3 regions of the Enterobacter cloacae complex sp. IR5418 genome follow, and region 1 is predicted to be linked to each of the others. Evidence: predicted binding sites of a transcription regulator. Region 1 holds the regulator's gene; each other region holds the start of a gene.

Region 1 (4,884 bases):
GTCGCTGGTGGTGGAAGACAAAGACATCGAAGACGGGTTAGCCCGTTTTGCCGCGGCGGTCGCGAAGATCGTCAGCGGCTAATACGCGGTGCGTTTTAACCGGCGCGTTAACCAAATCCCATGATGCGGGCGCTGACGCCATGCCACCGATGAAATGGTGTGCATGGTGTTCAGATGCCCCAGCACGCGCTGTAAATGCTGCTCCAGGGTGCTCATCGGCCCGTGGGTCAGCGTCTCCGGCGCTTCCAGAATGTTCGAATCCCCCGACTCGCCCGGCGCGTCATACTCCAGACGCTGCTGACAGCGCTGCAACGCAATTTCACACGACTGCAAATAGCGCTGCGCCAGATCCGGCGTCAGCATCGTGTGCTCGCGCGCCAGCGTGGTCATGGCGTTAATATGCTCGACGATGAACTGGCTGTGCGTGACCCACAGTTTCATATCCGCCAGGTAGTGCGCGTTAAAGCCCGGCTCCTGCATGGCCTGGTTAAGGGAGTTGAACAGGGCGTTATGCGCCTGGTTGACCTTCATGCGCTCGTAAGCCAGCGGAGAAGGCTGCGGGTCATCGCTCAGGATAAGACGTATGGCCTGCTGGTCGGCTTCCAGCGCATCGTGGGCGTTCTGCCTCAGCAACCCGCTTTGCCACTGCGGCCACAGCCAGACCATGCCGCCAAAGGCGATCAGGCAGCCAATCAGCGTATCGACCAGCCGGGCAATAATAAATTGTTCCCCGTTAAGCGTGAGCAGTTGTAGGGTATATACCGCCGTCACCGTAAAGCCCACCATCGCCCAGCCGTAGTTTTTGCGGATGATCAGGTAACTCACCAGCGTGATCGCCAGCATACCGGCCAGGGTATAGCCCTCCGGCACATGGAAGTGCAGCGTCACGCCCGCGATAATCAGCCCCGCCATCGTCCCGCCCGCCCGATGCAGAATGCGTACCCGCGTGGCGCCATAGCCGTTCTGGGTAACAAACAGCACGGTCATTAAGATCCAGTAGGGTTTCGGCAGGTGCAGGGCCACTCCCATCAGGCTGGCGATGCTCAGCATCACACTGATGCGCGCGGCGTTGCGCAGGGCGGAAGACTTCAGTGAAAGATAGCTTTTGAGGGCGGGCAGCAGCGGCAGCCGTTTTTGCTTATCGGCCATCAGGTCCCGGGCATAAAGCGGGCGCTGGGTGCGCAACACCCGGGCGATGCGGCTGAAATGCCAGGCGGCAAACTGCCCGACCGGGTTATCCGCGTGCTGACGCGCAATCTTTTCCAGCGCGCCGAGCTGTTTGTCCATGTTAAAGCGCGTCGGGTAGCGGTGATAGAGGATATCGTCAGCCAGCACCCGCAGGCGCGCCGCGACGGTCTGCGCGTTCCAGCGGATCACCGCTTCCGCATGGCTGCGCTCCACCAGCTTTTGCACCTCTTCCGGATTATGAAGGCTGACGGAGATATGCTCCTGCAAATCCAGCCCGACTTGGAAGGTACGCAGCAGCCGCTTGTATTCATGATTTTTGTTGGCGGCAAGCATGTGCAACTGCTGATAGCACTGGCTGATGAGATCCACCACTTTTTGCTGACGCGCCAGCAGCGGCGGCAGGGATTTTTCCGGGTCGGTATGTTGAGTGAGCAGGGTGTATTTTGCTTCGCAGTATTCAGCAAGCTGCACGTAGAGCAGGCTCAGGGATTCGCGCAGCGGCTGTTCCCGCCACAGCCAGAACCAGAACCAGTTAAACAGGCCGTACCATAATGTCCCCAGGGCGTAGATCAGTAGCGGCTCCCACACCGGCATATTGCCCGCAAGGCTTAAGGTGAAGATGGCGGCAATCAGCGACGCGGGAAGCAGGCGGGCGTGCAGCGAGCTGATTTCCGCGGTGACGCCGAGCGTCATCGCCAGCACGGTCAGGATCAGCGGCAGCGGGATATCACGAGCCAGCAAAAGCTGTACGGCAAGGCTACAGCCCGCAAACAGGCAGCCGCCGATAATCAGACGTTTAAAAAAGCGTTTATGCGGCGTATCCAGACCGGCAATGTTGCAGCAGGCGGGGACGAGGGAAAACAGCAGGCCTTGCTGAAGATGTCCGAGGATCAGGCCCACGGCCACGGGAAGACACAACACCAGCGTTTGTCGCAGTGCGTAGTTAACTTCCGGGTGATAGATCAGCCTGCGCCACATGGGGAGTAGAGACAAAAACGGCGTGCCACCCTGCGGCGGCACGCCGTTTGACCACAATTAACGGGTTCCGTAAACCACGATAGTTTTACCGTGGGCAGAGATCAGGTTCTGATCTTCCAGCATCTTCAGGATACGGCCCACTGTTTCACGGGAGCAGCCGACGATCTGACCGATTTCCTGGCGGGTAATTTTAATTTGCATGCCGTCAGGGTGGGTCATGGCGTCTGGCTGTTTCGCCAGGTTCAACAGCGTCTGCGCAATACGACCGGTCACGTCCAGGAAGGCGAGGTTACCCACCTTCTCAGAGGTCACTTGCAGACGGCGTGCCATCTGGGAAGAAAGACGCATCAGGATGTCAGGGTTGACCTGAATCAGCTGACGGAATTTCTTGTAAGAAATTTCAGCCACTTCACATGCTGTTTTTGCACGAACCCAGGCGCTACGTTCCTGGCCTTCTTCAAACAGGCCCAGTTCACCGATAAAATCGCCCTGGTTCAGATAAGAAAGGATCATCTCTTTCCCTTCTTCATCTTTGATCAGCACGGCCACCGAGCCTTTAACGATGTAATACAACGTTTCCGCCTTTTCACCCTGGTGAATCAGCGTGCTCTTTGATGGGTACTTATGAATGTGGCAATGAGACAAGAACCATTCGAGAGTCGGGTCTGTTTGCGGTTTGCCAAGCACCATGCGCTGTTATCCTCTGTTATAAGCTGTCACCAGAGTCATAAGATGCATCCGGACTCTGGGGTTGCAATCGAATTCTTACCCATACCTGGGAAGTCGGCTGTCGTAACGTTTCGCAGCCAGTAAAGTTTGATGTCCTCTGCATACATGTGTAACGTCAATGTATTACTGTAGCATCCAGAGTGTTTTAGCATAGCTTTCGCCGCGTGTCTCCTGGTGTCTCGCTTCAGCATGACGCAGGTCGCCTTCCGTTGCGAGAAATGTAACGTACACGTAATCTGTCATAAAAAATGCAACGTTGGAGTGAGTGAATATGCAAGCGCGTGTGAAATGGGTTGAAGGGTTAACGTTCCTGGGCGAGTCTGCTTCCGGGCACCAGGTTTTGATGGATGGCAACTCCGGTGATAAAGCGCCAAGCCCAATGGAAATGGTGCTGATGGCGGCAGGGGGATGCAGTGCGATCGACGTGGTGTCGATCCTGCAAAAAGGCCGTCATGACGTGACCGGTTGTGAAGTGAAGCTGACGTCGGAACGTCGCGAAGAGGCGCCACGCCTGTTTACCCATATCAATCTGCACTTTATCGTCACCGGCAAAGCGCTGAAGGACGCGGCGGTGTCACGCGCGGTAGATCTCTCTGCGGAGAAGTACTGCTCTGTGGCGTTGATGCTGGAAAAAGCGGTAAACATCACCCATTCGTATGAAGTGATCGAGGCGTAATCTTTTGGCGGGTGGCGCTTCGCTGACCCGCCCTACAACTGCACGCCCGTAGGCCCGGTAAGCGCAGCGCCATCCGGCAACAGGCGTCACGCGATCTGCTTTCCTTCCATCAGCCGCTGCACCAGCGGTGTCATAATCAGCTCCATCGCCAGCCCCATTTTTCCGCCCGGCACCACTAACGTATTCATGTGCGAAATAAACGAACCCTGTAGCATCGCCAGCAGCCAGGGGTAATCAATGCCTTCCAGGTTGCGGAAGTGGATCACCACAAAGCTCTCGTCCAGCGACGGGATGCTTTTTGCGGCGAACGGGTTGGAGGTGTCCACGGTGGGGACGCGCTGGAAGTTAATGTGGGTGCGGGAGAACTGTGGCGTCAGGAAGTTGATGTAGTCTTCCATGGAGCGCACAACCGAGTCCATGACCGCCTCGCGCGAATGGCCGCGCTCGCTCATGTCACGCGTCAGCTTCTGGATCCACTCAAGGTTAACGATCGGCACCACCCCCACCAGCAAATCCACATGGCGCGCCACGTCGTGCTGAGGCGTCACCACGCCGCCGTGCAATCCTTCGTAAAACAGCACGTCAGTCGGTTCCGGCAGCGGTTGCCAGGGCGTGAATGTGCCGGGAACCTGGTTCCAGGGCACGGCTTCATCGTAGGTGTGCAGATACTTGCGGGACTGCCCGGTGCCGCTCTGCCCGTATTCGCGGAAGGTTTGCTCCAGCAGGCCGAAGTCATTCGCCTCCGGGCCGAAGTAGCTGATGTGTTTACCCAGATCGCGCGCCTTGCGGATGGCCATATCCATCTCCGGGCGCGTGTAGCGGTGAAAGCTGTCGCCCTCTACCTCTGCCGCCCGTAAGTTAAGCTGGGCGAAGATCTTGCGGAAGGCGAGGCTGGTGGTAGTGGTACCCGCCCCACTCGAACCCGTAACGGCAATAACCGGATGTCTGGCAGACATAGCAACTCCCTGACTGGAAAAGTGTAAAGATCAGCCATGAAACGCGTTGCGGGGCATGATATTGACCGTCTCATGCAGTTCGGACCATACCAGCACCACGTCGCCGCTTTTAAGCTGGCGCTTAACATCGTTGACCTTTTGTTCAAGCGAACGTTCATGTTCACCATAATCGGTGCCTTCGCGCAAGACAAAGCTTTCAATCAGATTATCGAGCGTTTCGGGAGAGAGATCCTGCCAGGGAATAATCATTTTTTACCGTCCAGATAAGCCGTTAACCAGTCGGGAATACGCGTCTCAAGCCACATTTTTGGCCGACGCAGCGTGCCGCCAACAAAGCCGACGTGTCCGCCGAACTGG
Region 2 (4,884 bases), on a different contig from region 1:
AGATCCCGGGTGATGGTGTCGAAGCTGGAGCCGATGCGGTAGTTGAGGTTGGCCTCAAGGATCATCAGCCCCGAATGGAGCATGCAAAACCAGGTAAAAACCAGCGCCGCCAGTGACCAGAAGAACCACGCACCGGACATGACCACAGGCAGGGAAAACATCCCGGCACCAATGATGGTTCCGCCGATGATCACCACGCCGCCAAGCAGCGATGGTGACGTTTGGGTGGTGGTTAGTGTTGCCATGCGGCCTGATCTCCAGTGAAAAATGTGGTTCTGTATTTTAGTGTGTTGCACTGTACCAGTACAGGAGTACAAAAGGAATAAAAAAAGCCCCGATAGCAACTATCGGGGCTGTATATTTTACTTTACGTCAGAATCGAAAGGCTTACGCGTCACCGAAACGACGACGGCTGGTGCCTTCTTCACGGCGTGGACCACGGTTTTCGCGGCGCTCACCGGAGAAACGACGGGGTTCACCGCGGCCTTCGCTACGACCGCCTTCACGACGCTCACCACCGAAACCGCGACCACCGCCACGACGTTCGCCGCCACGGTCAGGACGTGGCTGTGCATCGCCCAGCAGCTGCATGTTCATCGGCTTGTTCAGGATGCGGGTGCGAGTAAAGTGTTGCAGTACTTCGCCCGGCATGCCTTTTGGCAGCTCGATGGTGGAGTGGGAACCGAAAAGCTTGATGTTACCAATGTAACGGCTGCTGATGTCGCCTTCGTTCGCGATCGCGCCAACGATGTGACGAACTTCAACACCATCATCACGGCCCACTTCAATGCGATACAGTTCCATGTCGCCCGCGTCACGACGCTCACGACGTGGACGGTCTTCACCACCACGCTCTGGACGGTCACCACGTGGACCACGGTCGTTACGGTCGCCACGACGTTCGAAACGATCGTCACGGTCACGGAACTCACGCTTAGGACGCATCGGTGCATCAGGTGGCACGATCAGGCTACGTTCGCCCTGGGCCATTTTCAGCAGTGCTGCGGCCAGGGTTTCCATGTCCAGCTCTTCGCCTTCAGCGACAGGCTGGATCTGCGACAGCAGCGCACGGTACTGATCCAGATCGCTGCTTTCCAGCTGCTGCTGTACTTTCGCGGCGAATTTTTCCAGGCGGCGTTTGCCCAGCAGTTCTGCGTTTGGCAGTTCAGCTTCTGGAATGGTCAGCTTCATGGTGCGTTCGATGTTACGCAGCAGACGACGCTCGCGGTTCTCAACGAACAGCAGCGCACGACCCGCACGACCCGCACGACCGGTACGGCCGATACGGTGAACGTAAGACTCGGAATCCATTGGGATATCATAGTTAACAACCAGGCTGATACGCTCAACGTCCAGGCCACGTGCTGCCACGTCAGTTGCAATAAGGATATCCAGACGACCGTCTTTCAGACGCTCCAGCGTCTGCTCACGCAGAGCCTGGTTCATGTCGCCGTTCAGCGCGGCGCTGTTGTAGCCGCTACGCTCCAGGGCTTCAGCCACTTCCAGGGTCGCGTTCTTGGTACGAACGAAGATAATCGCCGCATCAAAATCTTCCGCTTCCAGGAAACGCACCAGCGCTTCGTTTTTGCGCATGCCGTACACAGACCAGTAGCTCTGGCTGATGTCCGGGCGAGTAGTGACGCTGGACTGAATGCGCACTTCCTGCGGCTCTTTCATGAAGCGGCGGGTAATGCGACGGATCGCTTCTGGCATGGTTGCAGAGAACAGAGCGGTCTGATGACCTTCCGGGATCTGCGCCATGATGGTTTCAACGTCTTCGATGAAGCCCATACGCAGCATTTCATCGGCTTCGTCCAGTACCAGGCCGCTCAGTTTAGAGAGGTCCAGGGTACCGCGCTTCAGGTGATCCAGCAGACGGCCCGGCGTACCGACAACAATCTGTGGGCCCTGGCGCAGGGCGCGTAACTGCACGTCATAACGCTGGCCGCCGTACAGGGCTACCACGTTTACGCCGCGCATATGTTTAGAGAATTCCGTCATGGCTTCAGCAACCTGAACAGCCAGTTCACGGGTTGGAGCCAGGACAAGGATCTGCGGTGCACGCAGGTCCGGATCAATGTTGTTCAGCAGCGGCAGCGAGAATGCTGCGGTTTTACCGCTACCAGTCTGGGCCATGCCCAGCACGTCACGACCAGAAAGCAGGTGTGGGATACACTCAGCCTGGATCGGAGATGGTTTTTCGTAACCCAGATCGTTAAGGGCTTCAAGGATAGGAGCCTTCAGGCCCAGATCTGCAAAAGTGGTTTCGAATTCAGCCATGTAGTACAAGTGCCTCGATATTAATGGCGGCCAGTCTACTTAGCTCATCGTGAAAATGATTAGCAATTTTCATTGAAAAGTGTGAACCGGCTCAAATTAGGTGTATTGACGAACAACAACGCCCTCACCAGTGAAGGTGATGGCAATCAAAAGATTACGGGCTGATGTTTATGTCGTCAGCTATTGCTGGTCCGATTCTGCCAGGTCGTCTTGCTCCTGGCCCAAGAGCGATAATTCCAACAATGCATAACGGTGCTCAACGAAGTTATGTACGTTGTTAGCAACCGCTAATTTGAACAGTGCCGTAGCGCTGTCCATATCCCCCAGACTTAGGTAGTACTTACCTAAATAGAAGTTGGTTTCACTGAGATGCTCAGCGAGCGAGGTGTTATCCGTTGCGTCCGCCTTGAGGCGTTCCATCAGCGTTGCTTCGCTAATGTTGCCCAGGTAGAACTCGACAATGTTCCATCCCCACTGTTCCTTGTCCGATTTCTCGAAGCGCTGTTTCAGTGCTTCTTTGGCCTGCTTCTCATCGAGCTTCTGCTCAACGATGTAAAGCCACAGGCTGCGGAAAGGATCATTAGGATCGTCTTGATAAAACGCCAGCAGATCATCTTGCGCTAACTTATCACGACCGCCGTAATACAATGCGATACCGCGATTCAAGTGCGCGTAGTTGTAAGTTGGATCAAGCTCAAGTACAGAATCAAACGCTTCATAGGCAGCATCAAAATTGCCTGCCTGCGTTAAATAAATGCCTAAGTAATTGAATACTTCAGGCATATCAGGTCGAATCGCCAGCGCTTGTGAAAAATCATTTCGCGCTAATGCCCTCAGACCGAGACTATCATACAACACTCCGCGCTCATATAAAAGCTGTGCGCGTTCGTCATCGGTTAAAGCCCGACTGGCAAGTATTTGTTCCATGCGTGCCAGAATGACTTCCTGCTGCAAAGTCGGTTGCAATGGCACTGCGAGGGCTTCGCTCTTACGCCAGGCAGAGTTGCTGCATCCTGCCAGCGTTAAAGCTGTCGCAACGAAACACCAGCGCAAAAAAGGCTTCATTTCCCACTCCCGAAGACAACTATTGGATGAACGTCCTGTCCCCCGGCGGCTTAACAAGGCGTCCTGCCTGATAATAAGCCCTCCGCCAGTGCGGAGGGCAAATGGCAACCTTACTCGCCCTGCTGTTCAGCAGCCGGAGCTTCCGGCGCCGCAGCAGGCTGAGACTGCTCGGTTGCTTCTTTAATGCTCAGACGGATACGGCCCTGGCGGTCAACTTCCAGAACTTTCACCGGTACTTCCTGACCCATTTGCAGGTAATCGGTCACTTTCTCAACACGCTTGTCAGCGATCTGAGAGATGTGTACCAGACCTTCTTTACCGCCACCGATGGCAACGAACGCACCAAAGTCAACGATACGGGTCACTTTACCATTGTAGATACGGCCCACTTCGATCTCTGCCGTGATCTCTTCGATACGACGGATAGCGTATTTCGCCTTCTCGCCGTCGGTTGCTGCGATTTTCACAGTACCGTCATCTTCGATTTCGATGGTGGTGCCCGTTTCTTCGGTCAGCGCACGGATAACAGAACCGCCCTTACCGATGACATCTTTGATCTTGTCTGGATTGATCTTGATGGTGTGAATACGCGGAGCGAATTCAGAGATATCACCGCGTGGTGCGTTGATAGCCTGTTCCATCACGCCCAGGATGTGCAGACGCGCACCTTTAGCCTGGTTCAGAGCAACCTGCATGATCTCTTTGGTGATACCTTCAATTTTGATATCCATCTGCAAGGCAGAGATACCGTCGCGGGAACCCGCCACTTTGAAGTCCATATCGCCCAGGTGGTCTTCGTCACCCAGAATGTCAGACAGAACAACGTAGTTGTCGCCTTCTTTCACCAGACCCATTGCGATACCCGCAACGGCGGCTTTGATTGGCACGCCTGCATCCATCAGCGCCAGAGAGGCACCACACACGGAAGCCATGGAAGAAGAACCGTTGGATTCAGTGATTTCAGACACAACACGTACGGTGTACGGGAATTTGTCTGCTTCTGGCATCACTGCCAGCACGCCGCGCTTCGCCAGACGACCGTGACCAATTTCACGACGCTTCGGTGAGCCAACCATACCGGTTTCGCCCACAGAGTACGGAGGGAAGTTATAGTGGAACAGGAAGCTGTCAGTGCGCTCGCCCATCAGTTCGTCGATGATCTGTGCGTCACGTGCAGTACCCAGGGTCGCGGTTACCAGCGCCTGCGTTTCACCACGGGTGAACAGCGCAGAACCGTGTGTACGTGGCAGTACGCCGGTACGCACGTCCAGACCACGGATCATGTCTTTTTCACGGCCGTCGATACGCGGCTCGCCTGCCAGTACGCGGCTACGAACAACGTTTTTCTCGATGGCGTGCAGGATTTCGCCAATTTCGTTAGCGTCCAGCGTTTCGTCTTCGGCAACCAGGGTCGCGGTCACTTCAGATTTGATCACATCAACCTGAGCATAGCGCTCCTGTTTGTCGGTGATGCGGTATGCGTCGCTCAGACGAGATTCTGCCAGGGCAGCAACACGTGCGTTCAGCGCGTCGTTGGCC
Region 3 (4,884 bases), on a different contig from region 1:
TTACCTTTGCGTGCAAATTACGGAATGATTGAAGCAGAGTGTAGAAGAAATGAAAGAGGATGACTGTCAGAAAGCGTAAGGAAATGCCGCATCGAATGATGCGGCATAGGGTCATCAGGCCGGAGTGCTGATGCGCGCCAGCTGCTCGAAGTAGTCCGGGAAGGTTTTTGCCGTACACTTCGGATCGAGAATAGTCACAGGCGTATCGGACAGCGCCACCAGCGAGAAACACATCGCCATGCGGTGATCGTTGTAGGTGCCAATTTCTGCAAATTGCAGTTTCGCTGGCGGCGTGATGCGAATGTAGTCTTCGCCCTCTTCTACCTCCGCACCCACTTTACGCAGCTCGGTTGCCATTGCGAACAGGCGGTCCGTCTCTTTTACGCGCCAGTTGTAGATGTTACGCAGTGTAGTGGTTCCTTTGGCAAACAGCGCCGCCGTAGCAATGGTCATCGCCGCATCCGGAATATGGTTCATGTCCATATCGATGGCGTTCAGCTCGCCGTGGGTACAGGCGATAAAATCATCACCCCAGGTCACCACCGCGCCCATTTTTTCCAGTACGTCAGCAAAACGGATATCGCCCTGCACGCTGTTGCGGCCAATACCCGTCACTTTTACCGTACCGCCTTTGATCGCGCCAGCGGCAAGGAAATAGGAGGCGGAGGAAGCATCACCTTCAACCAGGTAGTTGCCCGGGGACTGATACTGCTGCGCTCCACGCACCACGAAGCGCTGATATAACTGGTTTTCCACCACAACACCAAAGGTGTTCATCAGGTGCAGCGTGATATCAATATACGGCTTAGAGACCAGGTCGCCTTTAATGCTGATAACGGTGTCCTCTGGTGCCAGCGGTGCGGTCATCAGCAGCGCGGTCAGGAACTGGCTGGAAACGCTGCCGTCAACCTCAACGTTACCGCCTGTAAAACCACCGCGCAGACGCAGGGGCGGGTAATTTTCCTGCTCAAGATAATCGATCTGCGCGCCGCCCTGACGCAAGGCATCCACCAGATGGCCGATCGGACGCTCTTTCATTCGCGGCTCACCGGTCAGCACAATATTGTTGTTCCCCAGACACAGCGCTGCGGCCAGAGGACGCATCGCTGTACCCGCGTTACCCAGGAAAAGCTCCAGCGCTTCAGCAGAATGTAACGCACCGCCGTTACCGGTGACTTCACAACGGGTACGATCGTCAGACAGCGCGTACTGAACGCCCAACGCTTTCAGTGCATTGAGCATATGGCGCACGTCATCGCTGTCCAGCAGATTGGTGAGGACGGTGGTGCCGTTTGCCAGAGCTGCCAGCAGCAGAGCGCGGTTCGAGACACTTTTTGAACCAGGCAGATTAATGGTGCCATCTACCCGCGCGATAGGTTGTAACGTCAGGGATTCCATGAAACTCAACTCTCAACTCAACATAATAAAAACCCCGCAGGAACGCTGCGGGGGTGAAAAACAGCCAATTAACCGTGACGACGTTCGAAGTCGATCATGAAATCAGTCAGGGCCTTAACGCCTTCCAGCGGCATGGCGTTATAGATAGAGGCGCGCATGCCGCCTACTACTCGGTGGCCTTTCAGCGCATGCAGACCCGCCGCGAAGGACTCTTCCAGGAACACGTTATCCAGGTTGCTGTCCGCCAGCTGGAACGGCACGTTCATGCGTGAACGGTTAGTATTGGCGACGTCGTTACGGTAGAAATCACTCTTGTCGATCACGCCGTACAGCAGTTCAGCTTTTTGCTGATTGATCTTGTCCATCTGCGCCACGCCGCCTTTTTGCTTCAGCCATTTGAAGACCAGGCCGGAGAGATACCAGGCAAACGTTGGTGGGGTATTGAACATGGAATCGTTGTCGTTCAGGACAGTGTAATCCAGAATTGACGGGCAAGACTTATGGGCTTTCCCCAGCAGGTCTTCACGCACGATAACGATAGTCAGACCCGCAGGACCGATGTTTTTCTGGGCACCCGCATAGATGACGCCGTAGCGGCTGACATCCAGCGGGGTAGACAGAATGGTGGAAGAGAGGTCCGCTGTCACGATGACATTTTCGCCAAAGTCTGGCTCTTCGTGTATGGCGATACCGTCGATGGTTTCGTTCGGGCAGTAGTGGAGATACGCGGCGTTGTCAGAAAGCTGCCACTCGCGCATTGGCTTCACGGCACGCAGACCGTCAACGGTCACTTTTGCATCGATAACATTCGGTGTGCAATATTTGTGTGCTTCTTTTACCGCACTGGCTGCCCAGTAGCCGGCATCAACGTAATCAGCGGTGGTTTTGTCGCCGAGCAGATTGAGCGGGATACCCGCAAACTGGCCGCGTCCGCCGCCGTGACAGAACAATACTTTGTAGTTCGAGGGAATATTCAGCAGATCGCGAAAATCCTTTTCTGCCTCTTCCGCCACCTGAATAAACGCTTTACCCCGGTGGCTGACTTCCATCACCGACGTACCCAGACCGTTCCAGTCACACAGCTCCTGTTGAGCCTGTTTAAGTACGTCTGCCGGTAACATTGCCGGACCTGAACTGAAATTAAAGACTTGAGCCATTTCCCCTCACCACGCTAAAAGCCATAAGTTATAACTGTGGATATCGGTTTTATCATTCAGTGACACGCGCCGCAATGTCTAAAACTGATGGCCGGAGAAATGTGTCCCTCGTCACACAAAACAATCTGCCGCACCGTTGTCACAAAACCGACAAAATCGCTGTCAGGTGATGCGTTTAGCCCGGCTAACCTTCGTCCATTCTGGATTCGTACAGCGGGGGCATAATTGATGATCGCCCGCCTGCATGACCACCACATGACTACATTTTATGCAGGCGTACTCGCCCGCTTCAGGTACGGTTTTGTATCGTTCAATGAGCATATCCGGCAGAATACACAGGCCGGGCTTCACCTCATCGTCAGAATAGTAATAGACGCTGATTTGACCGTTCGTTTCCATAATCGCCAGACGTACCTGCCCCAGTTGCTCAACGCTGCTCAGACGGAGTTCCATAAAAAACTCAAACTCCGTCATATTGGCGCTTTTCACATTCTCCCAGGCCAGTTGACCCTCTTCGACAATCACCACCGGCTTCCCTTCCAACAGATCTTCCAGTTTCTCGCTTTTCGACATCAGCCACATGACCAGCCGGTACAGCAGCGCAAGCGTCACGAAGACGATAAAGACCGGCACCATCGGCACATCGTCATAAAAGGCAACGTCCCCTGCCGCCGACCCCAGCGTCAGGATGATCAACACTTCAAACAGCGACATCTGCCGCACGCCACGGCGTCCGGTGATTTTCAGAAACAGGAAAACGAGTACAAAGGTGTACAGACTGCGCAGCGCCACTTCGCCTAAAAACTCTGGGGGGACTTTATCAAACGCCATCCGCTGGAGATCAAATGCTTTCATTTTTCTATGCCTTAACAGTAGGTTACTGCTTATAAGCATAGCCCAGCCATTTATTTTCGTCGGAGATAGCACCCGTCACGCAAAACCCGTATCATTGCGCGCTTTACGTACGATAAAAGTGAACGCCATGACTCAAACGTTTATCCCCGGCAAAGACGCCGCTCTGGAAGATTCCATCGCTCGCTTCCAGCAGAAACTGACCGACCTGGGCTTTAATATCGAAGAAGCCTCCTGGCTGAATCCGGTGCCTCACGTCTGGTCCGTGCATATTCGCGACAAAGACTGTGCGCTGTGCTTTACCAACGGTAAAGGCGCGACCAAAAAAGCGGCGCTGGCCTCTGCGCTGGGTGAGTATTTTGAGCGTCTGTCCACCAACTATTTCTTCGCCGACTTCTGGCTGGGCGAAACCATCGCCAACGGTCCGTTCGTTCACTACCCGAACGAAAAATGGTTCCCGCTGGCCGAAGATGACGAACTGCCGGAAGGCATTCTCGATGCCCGCCTGCGCGCGTTCTACGATCCGGAAAACGAACTGACCGCCAGCATGCTGATCGATCTTCAGTCTGGCAATGAAGAGCGTGGGATCTGCGCCCTGCCGTTCACCCGTCAGTCTGACGAGCAGACCGTTTATATTCCGATGAACATCGTCGGCAACCTGTATGTGTCTAACGGCATGTCTGCCGGTAACACCCGTAACGAAGCGCGCGTGCAGGGATTGTCTGAAGTTTTCGAGCGTCACATCAAAAACCGCATTATTGCTGAATCCATCAGCCTGCCGGAGATCCCGGCAGACGTGCTGGCGCGCTACCCGGGCGTGGTGGAATCCATCGCCAAACTGGAAGCGGAAGGTTTCCCAATCTTTGCTTATGACGGCTCTCTGGGCGGCAAATATCCGGTGATCTGCGTGGTCCTGTTCAACCCGGCAAATGGCACCTGCTTCGCCTCTTTCGGCGCGCACCCGGACTTCGGCGTGGCGCTGGAGCGTACCGTGACCGAACTGCTGCAAGGCCGCAGCCTGAAAGATCTCGATGTCTTTACCCCGCCAACCTTCGATGACGAAGAAGTCGCCGAGCACACCAACCTCGAAACGCACTTCATCGACTCCAGCGGTTTGATCTCCTGGGATATGTTCAAGCAGGACGCGGACTATCCGTTCGTGGACTGGAGCTTTGCCGGTACGACGGAAGAAGAGTTTGCCACCCTGATGGCGATCTTCAACGCGGAAGATCAGGAAGTCTACATTGCCGACTATGAACACCTCGGCGTCTACGCGTGTCGAATTATTGTGCCGGGCATGTCGGATATCTATCCGGCAGAAGATCTGTGGCTGGCGAACAACAGCATGGGCGCGCATTTGCGCGAAACCCTGCTGGCCCTGCCAGGCAGCGAGTGGGATAAAGAAGATTATCTGAACCTGATCGCCCAGCTGGACGAAGAAGGACACGATGATTTCACCCGCGTACGCGAACTACTG

The links. The regulator CRP, encoded in region 1, controls carbon source genes, mostly activating them, when cyclic AMP is high. The targets are predictions, from matches to a motif close to ATGTGANNNNNNTCACAT.
Region 2: yrbN (protein YrbN) is a predicted target of CRP. The motif match lies at 2,360-2,377, and genes of this name have one in related genera.
Region 3: serC (3-phosphoserine/phosphohydroxythreonine transaminase) is a predicted target of CRP. The motif match lies at 2,655-2,672, and genes of this name have one in related genera.

The regions. Positions count from the first base shown of each region.
Region 1 is NZ_JBMKHS010000006.1:166,892-171,775, forward strand. It holds gene argD (bifunctional acetylornithine/succinyldiaminopimelate transaminase) at 1-82, shown strand, start outside; gene ACOTX7_RS07465 (YccS/YhfK family putative transporter) at 79-2,166, opposite strand; gene crp (cAMP-activated global transcriptional regulator CRP) at 2,224-2,856, opposite strand; gene ACOTX7_RS07475 (OsmC family protein) at 3,167-3,571, shown strand; gene ACOTX7_RS07480 (phosphoribulokinase) at 3,658-4,527, opposite strand; gene ACOTX7_RS07485 (YheU family protein) at 4,558-4,776, opposite strand; gene ACOTX7_RS07490 (hydrolase) at 4,773-4,884, opposite strand, start outside.
Region 2 is NZ_JBMKHS010000007.1:67,678-72,561, forward strand. It holds gene mtr (tryptophan permease) at 1-245, opposite strand, end outside; gene ACOTX7_RS07960 (DEAD/DEAH family ATP-dependent RNA helicase) at 388-2,280, opposite strand; gene yrbN (protein YrbN) at 2,273-2,353, opposite strand; gene nlpI (lipoprotein NlpI) at 2,461-3,345, opposite strand; gene pnp (polyribonucleotide nucleotidyltransferase) at 3,456-4,884, opposite strand, start outside.
Region 3 is NZ_JBMKHS010000012.1:106,527-111,410, forward strand. It holds gene aroA (3-phosphoshikimate 1-carboxyvinyltransferase) at 115-1,398, opposite strand; gene serC (3-phosphoserine/phosphohydroxythreonine transaminase) at 1,467-2,555, opposite strand; gene ACOTX7_RS12030 (DUF421 domain-containing protein) at 2,718-3,410, opposite strand; gene ycaO (30S ribosomal protein S12 methylthiotransferase accessory factor YcaO) at 3,538-4,884, shown strand, end outside.